Regions from separate parts of the Streptosporangium sp. NPDC049078 genome, predicted to be linked through region 1. Evidence: riboswitches for the same ligand, from Rfam matches in the RefSeq annotation. Region 1 holds a riboswitch; the other holds the start of a gene.
What was found. A riboswitch is a leader RNA that binds a small molecule or an ion and turns the genes downstream of it on or off. The one in region 1 is predicted to bind cyclic di-AMP.

Region 1 (5,046 bases):
CAGGGCGGCCGCGCGCGATCAATCGGGAGGATCGCCGCGCGAAGGGCGGTCACATCCCGCTCGTACGGACCTTGACCGGGAGCACAGGGCGGGATCCGGCCTTCGGCTGAAGCGGCCGCGCTCGCCGGAGTGGTGTGACCTGAGCCGCGCCGGAGCGCGCCCGCGATGGTCTCCCCGGGACCGTACGCGCTGTCAGAGGGCTCGCAGCGGGTCCCGTCCCGTCGCCCATGGGGCGAAGGCGGTTCACGACCTCTTTCTGGTCCCCTTTCCGGGCCTTCCCATCGGGTGCGAGACCGGTGAGATCCGCGATTCACGTTTCCGGCCGAGCCACCGGCCACCCGTTCCGAGCGCGGCGGCACAGTTCCGCCCTGATCGAGGTAGCGCTTCGTCGAGACGTCGTACGCGCCTGTCATCGACCGGCACCTCACGTTCCCGATCCGTGCGCGACCGTCGTTCCGTGACGGCATGCACGGCGGAGAAGACGACATTCCCATGAAGAGGCCGACGTCCCTTTCCCACCCGCGAAGGAAAACACATGTCGCCTAACACCCTCCCGGAGGGCGAGGTACAGTTCCACGTTCTCGGGGATCTGGCGGTTACCGTGAACGGCGTCGAAGTGCCGATGCCGGCCCAGAAACCGCGAAAGTTGTTGAGCATACTGCTCAGCAGAGCGGGGCAGTCGGTGCCCGTCGGGATCTTGTCGGATATTTTGTGGACCGAACAGCCCAAGAATCCGCGGAAGGCGATGCAGGTCTACGTGTTCCGCCTCCGGCATGTTCTCGGCCACGACCGGATCCAGCAGCGGGGTGAGGGCTACGCGCTGGTCACGCATCCCGACGAACTCGATGTCCACAGGTTCGAGGCGCTCGCCAAACAGGCGCTGAACGCCATGCTCTCCTCCGACATAAAGGATCTGGCGCGCTGTTCGGCGGAGGCGCTCGACATGTGGCGCGGCAGGCCGTACGCGGACCTGGCGGAGAGCGCCGTCGCGGACCACGAGGTCAGCCGGCTGGAGGAACTGCGAACCTCACTGCTGGAGCTGCGCATCGGCGCGGACATCGGCCTCGGGAACCACTTCGAGACCATACCCGAGCTGCGCGGCCTGATCATGCGTTTCCCGTTCCACGAACGGTTCCGCACCCTGCTGATGCTCGCCCTCTACCGGACCGGTCGCCAAGGGGAGGCGCTGGAGGTGTTTCAGGAGACCATCGTGCTGCTCGACCGGGAGCTGGGAATCCTGCCGGGTCAGGAAATGAGCACGATGCACACGCGAATTCTGCAGTCCGACCCGTTCCTGATGTCCGTCGACGCCGTACTGGAATGTCTGGGAGAGGTCGGCCTGAAGGCCGCGCATCGGTGAACCAGGGGCCGGTGCCGTTGACGAGGGGTGCGGAGGGCTGGACGCGCCGCGATCCGGCGCGGTGCGCAGACCTGGCCGTCGCACCCCGGTTCCGCAGACCTTCGGTGTGCCTTCGGGCGACGGGACACCTACCCCGGCGATAGTTGTGCCTCGTCCCTCGCCCCGTATCGTCCCCACCAGTGATCCCGACGGTGTGAGGAAGGATCGGCATGAGCGACGACGCGGTGCGACGCGTTTTCCGGACGGTCGACTCGTTCGACCCCGACGAGTTCGTGCGGTTGCTGGCCGAGGACGCCACGTTGGTGTTCGGCAACGCCGAGCCGATGGCGGGACGCGAGGCCATCGCCGCCGGGTTGCGGGACTTCTTCTCCACCATCGGCGGCCTGCGGCACAGGATCGTGCGGAACTGGCAGGTGGACGCCGACATCATCGCCGAGACCGAGGTGACCTACCGGCGGCTCGACGGCACGGACGTCGGCGTCGTGGCCGTATCGATCTGGCGCACCCGCGACGACGGCCTGATCTCCGACTACCGCATATTCGTCGACCTCGCCCCCCTCCAGGCGGGCGGGGGCGCCGCCCGGCCCGCGTCCACGGGCGCGGCGCCCACCTTCGCCCACGGGGGCGCCCAGGGGTGAGCCGCCGCTCACGCGACCGGGCGCCGCTCCCGGAGATCAGTACATCGAGATGTGCGGATGGTCGAAGTGGTTGGCCGTGATGCCGCCTCGGTTCGACATGAACCTCCAGCCGGAGCCGTGGTTGATGCGCTGGCGCCAGATCACGTACTTCACGCCGAGTTTGGCCTTGTTCTTGATGGCCCAGGCGGCGATCTCGTCGCCGAGCGCGAGGTTGGCGGCCGTGGGCATCGCGCCACCGGCGCTCATCATGAAGTCGCAGGCACGGCCCAGAGGATGCTCGCCGCCGTCGTTGACGGCCCGGTAGCAGCCGACCGAGTACGGCAGGTTGAAGCGCCTCATGACGGCGTCGCGCATGATCCGGGTGCGGTCGGTGATGTTGTCGGCGCCGGTGGGCAGCTGCGGCGCCCAGCTGCCGTCGGCGCGACGGCCGGAACCGGTGGGGGCGAGCCGGTCGAGCTTGTTCTTCATGTCGCGGATCAGCTTCTCGGCCTTCTCGCGCTGCGCCTGCACCTCCTTGGCCTCGTCGCCGATCTCGTCGGTGAGCGTGGCGGCCGTCTCGGCCGCCCGCTTCCTGCGTTCGATGCTGTTGACGAAGCCCTCCAGGTGGGCGGCCTGCTGGGCGGTGAGCTGCTCCATCACCGCGGCGGCGCCCATGTCGCCGGAGAACATCAGCGCGGGCAGCCCTCCGCCGCTGCTCTGGTAGCGCAACTGGACGATGGAGTCGACCTCCCGCTTGGCCTCGACGTAGGTCTTCTCGGCCTTTTCCAGGTTCTGCTTGGCGACGATCTCGGCCTTCTGCGCCATCTTGAGCGACTCGCGGGTGGCCGCGTAGGTCTCGATCAGCTTGTCGACCTGCTTGCCGAGCTTGGCCAGCTCGGCGCGGAGCTTGGCCTCGGTGGGCTTGGGGTCCGCGCTTCCGGCGGTGGGGGCGCCGATGGTGAACACGACGATCGAGCTCAGGCAGAGGGCCAGAGACGCACGCCGACGGAACGTGGGGGACGGGGCCGCCACGCACTCTCCTCTCCTTACGCCTACCGGGTTAGCTGACGGGTTCGGGCTGGAGGAAGCCCTTCCACCGAAGTGGTTTCACCCCAGGTGCGGTGGTTCCCCGGCTCCCGGGCAAGGTGCCCGGGATTAGGCAAATCAGCGTTTACAGCCGATGTGGGAAGGATAGTAGTGGTAAACAGCAGGTCATGCGACCTCAAGACGAGACCAAGCGGTAATCAGTTCGTGACAACAGAGCGCAGCAGTTGTGCTGTCGCCTCGGGCGACACGTCGTTCACGAAGGCGCCCATCGCCGACTCCGACCCGGCGAGGTATTTCAGCTTGTCCGGCGCGCGGCGGATGCTGAACAGCTCCATGTGCGCGTACGACAGATCGCGGCCGGTGGAGACCGGTGCCTGGTGCCAGGCCGCGACGTACGGCATGGGCACGCCGAAGATCCCGTCGAGGCGGCGGAGCACGTCGGTGTAGAGGGGGCCGAACGCCGCGCGTTCCCCGGCGTCCAGCGCGACCAGGTCGGGGACCCTGCGGTGCGGGTAGAGGTGGACCTCCACGGGCCAGCGCGCCGCGGCGGGGACGAAGGCCGTCCAGTGCTCGTTCGAGCCCACCACCCGGATCTCGGCCGCACGCTCCGCGGCCAGGACGTCGGCGAACAGGTTGCCGCCCGTCCGCTCCCTGTGGCGCTCGGCCGCCCCGAGGGTGAGCCTGGTGCGCGGGGTCACGTAGGGGTACGCGTAGATCTGGCCGTGCGGGTGGGCCAGGGTGATGCCGATCTCCGCCCCCCGGTTCTCGAAGCAGAAGACCTGCTCCACGCCGGGCGTCGCCGACAGCTCCGCCGTACGGTCGACCCAGGCCTCCATGACCAGTTCGACCTGCTCGGGGGAGAGCCGCGAGAACGCGGAGTCGTGCTCGGAGGTGAAGCAGACCACCTCGCACCTGCCGACCCCCGGACGGACCTCGCTCAACCCTCCGATCGGCCGGTGGTCGCCCGGCTGGGCGGAGAACGAGGGGAACCGGTTCTCGAAGACCACCACCTCGTAGTCGGAGGAGGGGACCTCGGTGAGATTGCCCGGAGTCGAGGGACAGAGCGGGCACTCGTTGGCGGGGGGCAGGAAGGTGCGGCCCTGGCGGTGCCCGGCCACCGCGATCCACTCCTCGGTGAGCGGGTCGTAGCGCAGCTCGGAGGCGGCGGGACGGGGCGGCAGGTCGCGTCGGTCGGGTGCCGTGCGGTCGGCGTCGTCGCGCCGGTCGAAGTAGAAAAGCTCCCGGCCGTCGGCCAGGTGGGTGATCGTACGCTTCATCGGCCGGCGATCTCGCTCTCGCGCTGGGGTTCGGTGATGATCATCTCGCCCACCGAGGCGGCGAGCTCCTCGCGGGCCTTCTCGGTCATGCCGGAGTCGGTGACCACGATGTGGGCCTCGGCCAGCTCGGCGATCGTGCTGATGCCGACCGTGCCCCACTTGGTGTGGTCGGCGAGCACCACCAGGCGGTGCGCGGAGGCGACCAGTTCGCGGTTGGTCTCGGCTTCGAGCAGGTTGGGGGTGGTGAACCCGGCGCGGGTGCTCATACCGTGCACGCCGAGGAAGAGGGTGTCGACGTGCAGGCCGCGGATCGCCGAGACCGCGACCGGACCGACCAGCGCGTCGGAGGGGGTGCGGACCCCGCCGGTCAGCACGACCGTGTGGTCGGCCCTGGGGGAGCGGTGGAAGACGTCGGCGACCCGGATCGAGTTGGTGATCACGGTCAGCTCGGGCACGTCGACGAGCTGGTGGGCGAGCGTCCAGGTCGTGGTGCCCGCGGAGAGCGCGACGGCGGTGGCCGGCCGGACGAGCCGGGCGGCGTGCCGGGCGATCGTCTCCTTCTCCGCCTGCTGGCGCACCGACTTGGCGGCGAAACCCGGCTCTTCGGTCGAGCCGGGCCCGGTGGCGGTGGCGCCACCGTGGACCTTCTCCACCAGACCGCGTTCGGAGAGCACCTCAAGGTCGCGCCGGATCGTCATGTCGGACACGCCGAGCTCCCGGACGAGATCGGCGACCCTGACCCCGC
Region 2 (5,046 bases), on a different contig from region 1:
CCGGACCCCGGACCCTGAACCGCGTCGCCGTCCCCTACCCGGTGGAGGGGAGATCTGTCGCCTCCCGCTCAGGCGGGGCCGACGCCGGAGATCTGGTAGCGAGACACCTCGGCGTCGCGGATCATCGTCTCCTGGCCGTCGCTCGGCCCGGAACCCCGGAAGGCGTCGAGGGTCTCCTCCGACTCCCAGCGCTCGTAGACGTTGATCCGGCCGGTGTCGACGAGGTCGGCGCCGAGCGTGAAGTCGAGGCAGCCGGACGCGGCGCGGGCCTGCTCGATCACGCTCACGCATCCCTTGAGGTAGTCGTCACGGGCATCGGGGTCGACACGGATCCAGCCGGAGATAATGATCACGCCGGCAGGGTACGGCCCGCCACCGACATTTAGCCTCGCTCATGGACACGCGTGCCCCCTTTTCGCGTTGTCCTGGCCCACCGCGCCCCCTCCTCGTCGGCCGCGTATATAAAGGTGTCCGTCCTCCGCGCCGGTCGCGCATTCCAGACGTCGATCCTTCCGCGCCGGTCGCGCATCTCGGGCGTCGATCTTTCCGTACGGTTCGCGCATATCAGGTGTCCGCCGGGCACGTAGGATTCGACGGCTGGGCAGGCGACGACGAGGACGACGAGGACGACGAGGACGACGAGGACATGGTGTGAGCTTTGATCTCGGAGTCTGGTTCGCGGCCGGACCGATCACCGCGCGGGAGGCCCTTCTTCGATATCTCGCCTGGGGCGAGAGCGGAGCCGCGCCCGGTGAGCCGCGCCCGGAGGTGGCGGCCTTCTACGAGGAGTTGACGGCGCTCTTCCCCGACCTGACCGTCGAGAACTACGGCGCCTCACCGTGGTCCGAGCCGCTCACCGTGGGGGAGGACTTCGTGCTGATGAACGCGGTCTTCCCACGGGCGGGGGAGGTGTGCCGCGTGGTCCTGGAGATGACGCGGCGCCATCCCCTGGTGCTCTTCGAGCCCTAGCTCTCCGGCTTCGCGGGCCTGTCCATTACCCCCGAGACTCACGGCGCCCTCGCGGACGTGACGTGCGGCCCCGAACGGCCTCGTTGAGCATTCGTCGGGCGTGGAGGGGTGGCACCCGCTCGGCTTCGTTCCTCTCTGTACCGATAATTTTTGCCTGGACCAGGGCAGAACTGTCCCTCGGGGTGGTTGACAGGCCAAAATTGATCCGTGGTCAGGATCGGATCGGTAGAGATGAGCGATTGCGAGCGTGAGAGACTCCCGCCAGTTCTGGGCCAGTTGTTCGCCGATGGGGGAGAAGGAGCCCACGAAGGCGAGGGGGACGGGGGAGGCGGGGGCAGGAGGCTCTCGGTGGAGTTGCCGCCGGGGGACGTGGTGTGGCCCGACCCCGGTTACGCTCAGCTCGCGGTCCGTCGCCGTCCGGCGTTCTGGCTGAGTGAGGTGACGGTCTCCGGTGAGTACTGGGCCCGGTTGAGGGCTCAGCACGAGCAGTCGGGCCTGTGGCCGGTCCTGCTGGAGGACTCCGTCCAGCCCTGGTCGGCGGGTCAGATCGCCCCCGACACCGCCGCTCAGATCGACAACTACAACGCCGCCGCGTTCATGGCCGAGGTGTGGTCCGACTGGATCGAGAGGGCGACCCTGGACCAGCTCGAACTCCTCGATCCCTACGGTCCCGAGTGTCCGGGCCCGGCGCCGGCGGGAAGGCTCGCCGCCGATCCCGGTGTGGTCGCCGACTGGTACGCCGGGCTGGTGGCCGAGCGCAGGACCCCGCTCGGGCTCGTCGCGGTGGAGCGCGGGGCCGACGCCCTGGCCGTGATGGGCTGGCAGGGCGCCCTGAACCACAACGAGTGGATGGTCCCGCTCGCGGCCGTCGTACGGAGCTGGGAGGAGAGGTTCGGGGTGCGGGTGGTCGGAATGGGGTTCAACACCCTCGACCTCAGCGTCGCCGCGCCGCCGACGACCTCCGAGCACGCCCTGCACGTCGCGGCGGAACACTGGACGTTCTGCCCCGACAGCATCATCCAGGGAGCGGGGACCCTCGTCGACTACGCCGAGCAGATCAAGGGCAGGAACGCCTGGTCGTTCTGGTGGGACTGACCGGACGGGGATGACCCGCTGGGTGGGGGAGATCCCGTGCGGGTCTCGGTGAGGGTCCCGCGATGGGCTGTCGACCCCCGGTGAGGAGGCCCTGTGTGGGTCTCGGGGGAGGAGCTTCGTCCCGCGGGCGGGGGTGCCGGCCGCCGGCGGGAAGGCCCTCGTACGGGTCCGGGGCGGGGGTTCTCGCGGCGGATACCGGGTTGGGGAAGGCGTTCTCGCTGGTAGGGCGGGTGCCGACCTGGCGGGGCGATCGATGGGGCTTCCTTGAAGCTTGTAGGTAGATCTTCTGGGTTTTTCATGGTGTTTGCTTTGCTTTGTCCGGTTTGGTGGGTAGTGTCCACTGTTATCGGTTGGCGACCTGCCCTTCACAAGAGGAGGCGGCCGGCCGACGTCGAATCCCGAGGGCCCGCAGGGCTCCGGAGCCGGGGAACCAATTTTCCGGGGTGAATCCGCCGCGAACGCGCGGCGGTAGGGCAACTCCACCGCCCGAACCCGTCAGCTAACCCGGTAGACGAGATGGAGAGGAGATCCCCTCATGGATCACCGCGTCACCACGTCGGTGGACCCCCTGTCGGCACCGACCACCTGAACTTCAACGCCGCCCCCCGTCCCCTCGACCTCGCCGCCGCGCCTGATCGTGGCACCTTCAGGACCGTGCTCCGCGTAGCGATCGGCTGATCCGGCTACGCCACCTTTTCCGATGAGCGCGTCCCCGCCAGTGCACCCCTTCGGTGTTCGCACCTGGCCGCCCCGTTCCCTCGCGAAAGAGCCATTTCTCCATGCACCCCTCCTTTGGTATGCACAAGAACGACCTGAACACGCCCTGTCCGGGCGAGCGATCCCCGTACAGGAACACCTCCCTCGGGCGCGGCCTCGCCGCGGCCCTCACCGCCGCGAGCCTCCTCGTCTCCGGCGGTGTCGCCCTCGCGCTCCCTGCCTCCGCGGCCCCCGCCTCCGCGGCCCCCGCCTCCACCCGCCTCGCGAACGACCCGGCGGCGGGCGCGCCCGCCGGTACCGAGGCCGTTCTCCTCCAGGGCGCGACCACGGCCTCCTACTTCTGGGACGACTCCTCGGGCCGGGCCGGTGACACCGGACTTCCCGCCAGCGGCAAGCCGATGCAGAAGGGCATGATCGCCAGCCCGAGCTGGCCCCTGTTCACCGAGGGATACATCCTCTACAAGGGCAAGAAGGCGAAGTTCTTCGTCGGCGACCGCGGCCCGGGTAACCCCTCCAACCAGGGCATCATGATCGACATCGACGCCAAGACCTTCGCCGACCTGACCGGCGGCACGTTCAACGCCGGCACGCTCGGCGTGGACGGCAACGGTGGCATGGGCCACATCGACATCCAGTACGTCGTCACCAAGTGGGGCGGCGGCACGGGGATCAAGAACCACCCGGTCGCGTTCTCCACCGGCGCGTGGAACCGCAGGGACACCAACCCGGCCCAGCCGCCGACGACCGTCTTCGCGATGGCGAGGAAGCTGGGCATCGGCCTGCAGACCCAGCTGGTGAGCGCGGAGGCGCGACCCTGGCTCGGCAAGCCCAAGGTGATGGTCGAGCATGTCTCCGAGTACGTCCCCGGCGGCGTGGCCGCAGAGGAGAACTGACCCCGACGGTGTGGCGGCCGGGCAGAGACGGTCCTCGTCACCGGCCCCGACGGCGCGGCCACCGGGCAGAGACGGTCCTCGTCACCGGCTCCGACGGTGTGGCGGCCAAAAAGAGCCGTCACCGTCCCCGGCGGCGCGGCCATCGGGAAGAACCATCCTCGAAACGCCGAGGGTTCCGGTGCGGTCCGCGCCTGCCGGGGCGCGGACCGCGAACCAAAGGGTCAGACTTCGAGCTTCTCCTCGATGCCGCGCAGGCTGTGCCGGGCGAGCGCGAGGTTGGCCCGGTTCCGGTCGAGGGCCAGGTAGAGGAACAGCCCTTTACCGCTCCGGCCCGAGATCGGGCGGATCACGTGATACTGCGTGCCGAGCGTGATGAGGATGTCCTCGATGCCGTCCTTGAGACCGAGCGACTCCATGGTCCGCATCTTCGCCCTGACGACCTCGGTGTTACCCGCGGCCGCGACCTGGAGGTCGAGGTCCTTGGACCCGCCGAGCGCGCCGAGCGCCATCCCGCTGTTGTAGTCGACGACGACCGCGCCGATGGCACCGTCGATCGCCATCATCTCCTTGAGCGAGATGTCCATGTTGCCCATTACTGTCTCCGATCACTGGGATATCGATGTGCGTGAGCTGACGGCGGCGAGTCGGTCCGCCGTTCTGCGGCCCTCCAGCCTGAGCAGCCCGAGATTGGTCCCCGGGCGTGCCAGGACTGTGAGAACGATCTTGGGTCCGGCGGCGTAGAACGCCGCGTAGCCGTTGGTTCCGGAGATGAGCGTCTCCTCGAAGGCGCCCTTGCCGGCGATGCCCGTCATCCGGCGGCTCAGGGCGAGCACCGCGGAGGAGAGCGCGCCCGTCTGCTCGACGTCGTTTCTCAGGTCGCTGGCTATCGTCAGGCCGTCGACACTGCACGCGATGCTCCCGTCCACGTCGGGTACGCGTTCTCGCAGCATCGCCATCTCACGGCGTATCTCCTCGCGCAGTTCCACCGGCATCCTCCTTCCGATCAACTTCAGCGTCCGTAGCCTTATCGGCATGTGACCGGGCTCAAGTCATTGCCTCCAATGCGTTCCTGAGCCGGATGAGCAGGTTGACGTCGGCCGGGTCCCCGTTCGCCCTGGGGATCCACTCCGACGTCTCCACGGAGCCCGTCCCGGCCGCCGGGATCTCCGTGGCGCCCTTCGTCCGCCTGGGCAGCGGGTCCGGGGCGGCGGGGGCCTCGGCCGGACCGGGCTCCGGGACGCGGAGCAGCCCGGAGGAGGCGAGCTGTCGTACGGCGAGCAGCACCGAGTACGCGGGACGGCCCAGTTTGCGCGCCAGCTCGGCCGGGGTCGCGACGGAGTCGGCGCCGACGAGCACCTCCCACTGGAGCGCG

Region 2: linked by a shared signal. The riboswitch ahead of AB0B90_RS31985 (hypothetical protein) and the one ahead of AB0B90_RS34895 (hypothetical protein) in region 1 are both predicted to bind cyclic di-AMP.

What each region holds. Positions count from the first base shown of each region.
Region 1 covers NZ_JBEZEL010000025.1:104,496-109,541, forward strand. The annotation lists gene AB0B90_RS34885 (AfsR/SARP family transcriptional regulator) at 623-1,360, shown strand; gene AB0B90_RS34890 (nuclear transport factor 2 family protein) at 1,570-1,998, shown strand; gene AB0B90_RS34895 (hypothetical protein) at 2,035-3,009, opposite strand; cyclic di-AMP (ydaO/yuaA leader) riboswitch at 3,013-3,149, opposite strand; gene galT (galactose-1-phosphate uridylyltransferase) at 3,222-4,301, opposite strand; gene AB0B90_RS34905 (DeoR/GlpR family DNA-binding transcription regulator) at 4,298-5,046, opposite strand, start outside.
Region 2 covers NZ_JBEZEL010000021.1:165,841-170,886, forward strand. The annotation lists gene AB0B90_RS31970 (antibiotic biosynthesis monooxygenase family protein) at 69-353, opposite strand; gene AB0B90_RS31975 (hypothetical protein) at 652-969, shown strand; gene AB0B90_RS31980 (DUF4253 domain-containing protein) at 1,318-2,064, shown strand; cyclic di-AMP (ydaO/yuaA leader) riboswitch at 2,444-2,593, shown strand; gene AB0B90_RS31985 (hypothetical protein) at 2,844-3,674, shown strand; gene AB0B90_RS31990 (hypothetical protein) at 3,896-4,267, opposite strand; gene AB0B90_RS31995 (roadblock/LC7 domain-containing protein) at 4,280-4,660, opposite strand; gene AB0B90_RS32000 (hypothetical protein) at 4,719-5,046, opposite strand, start outside.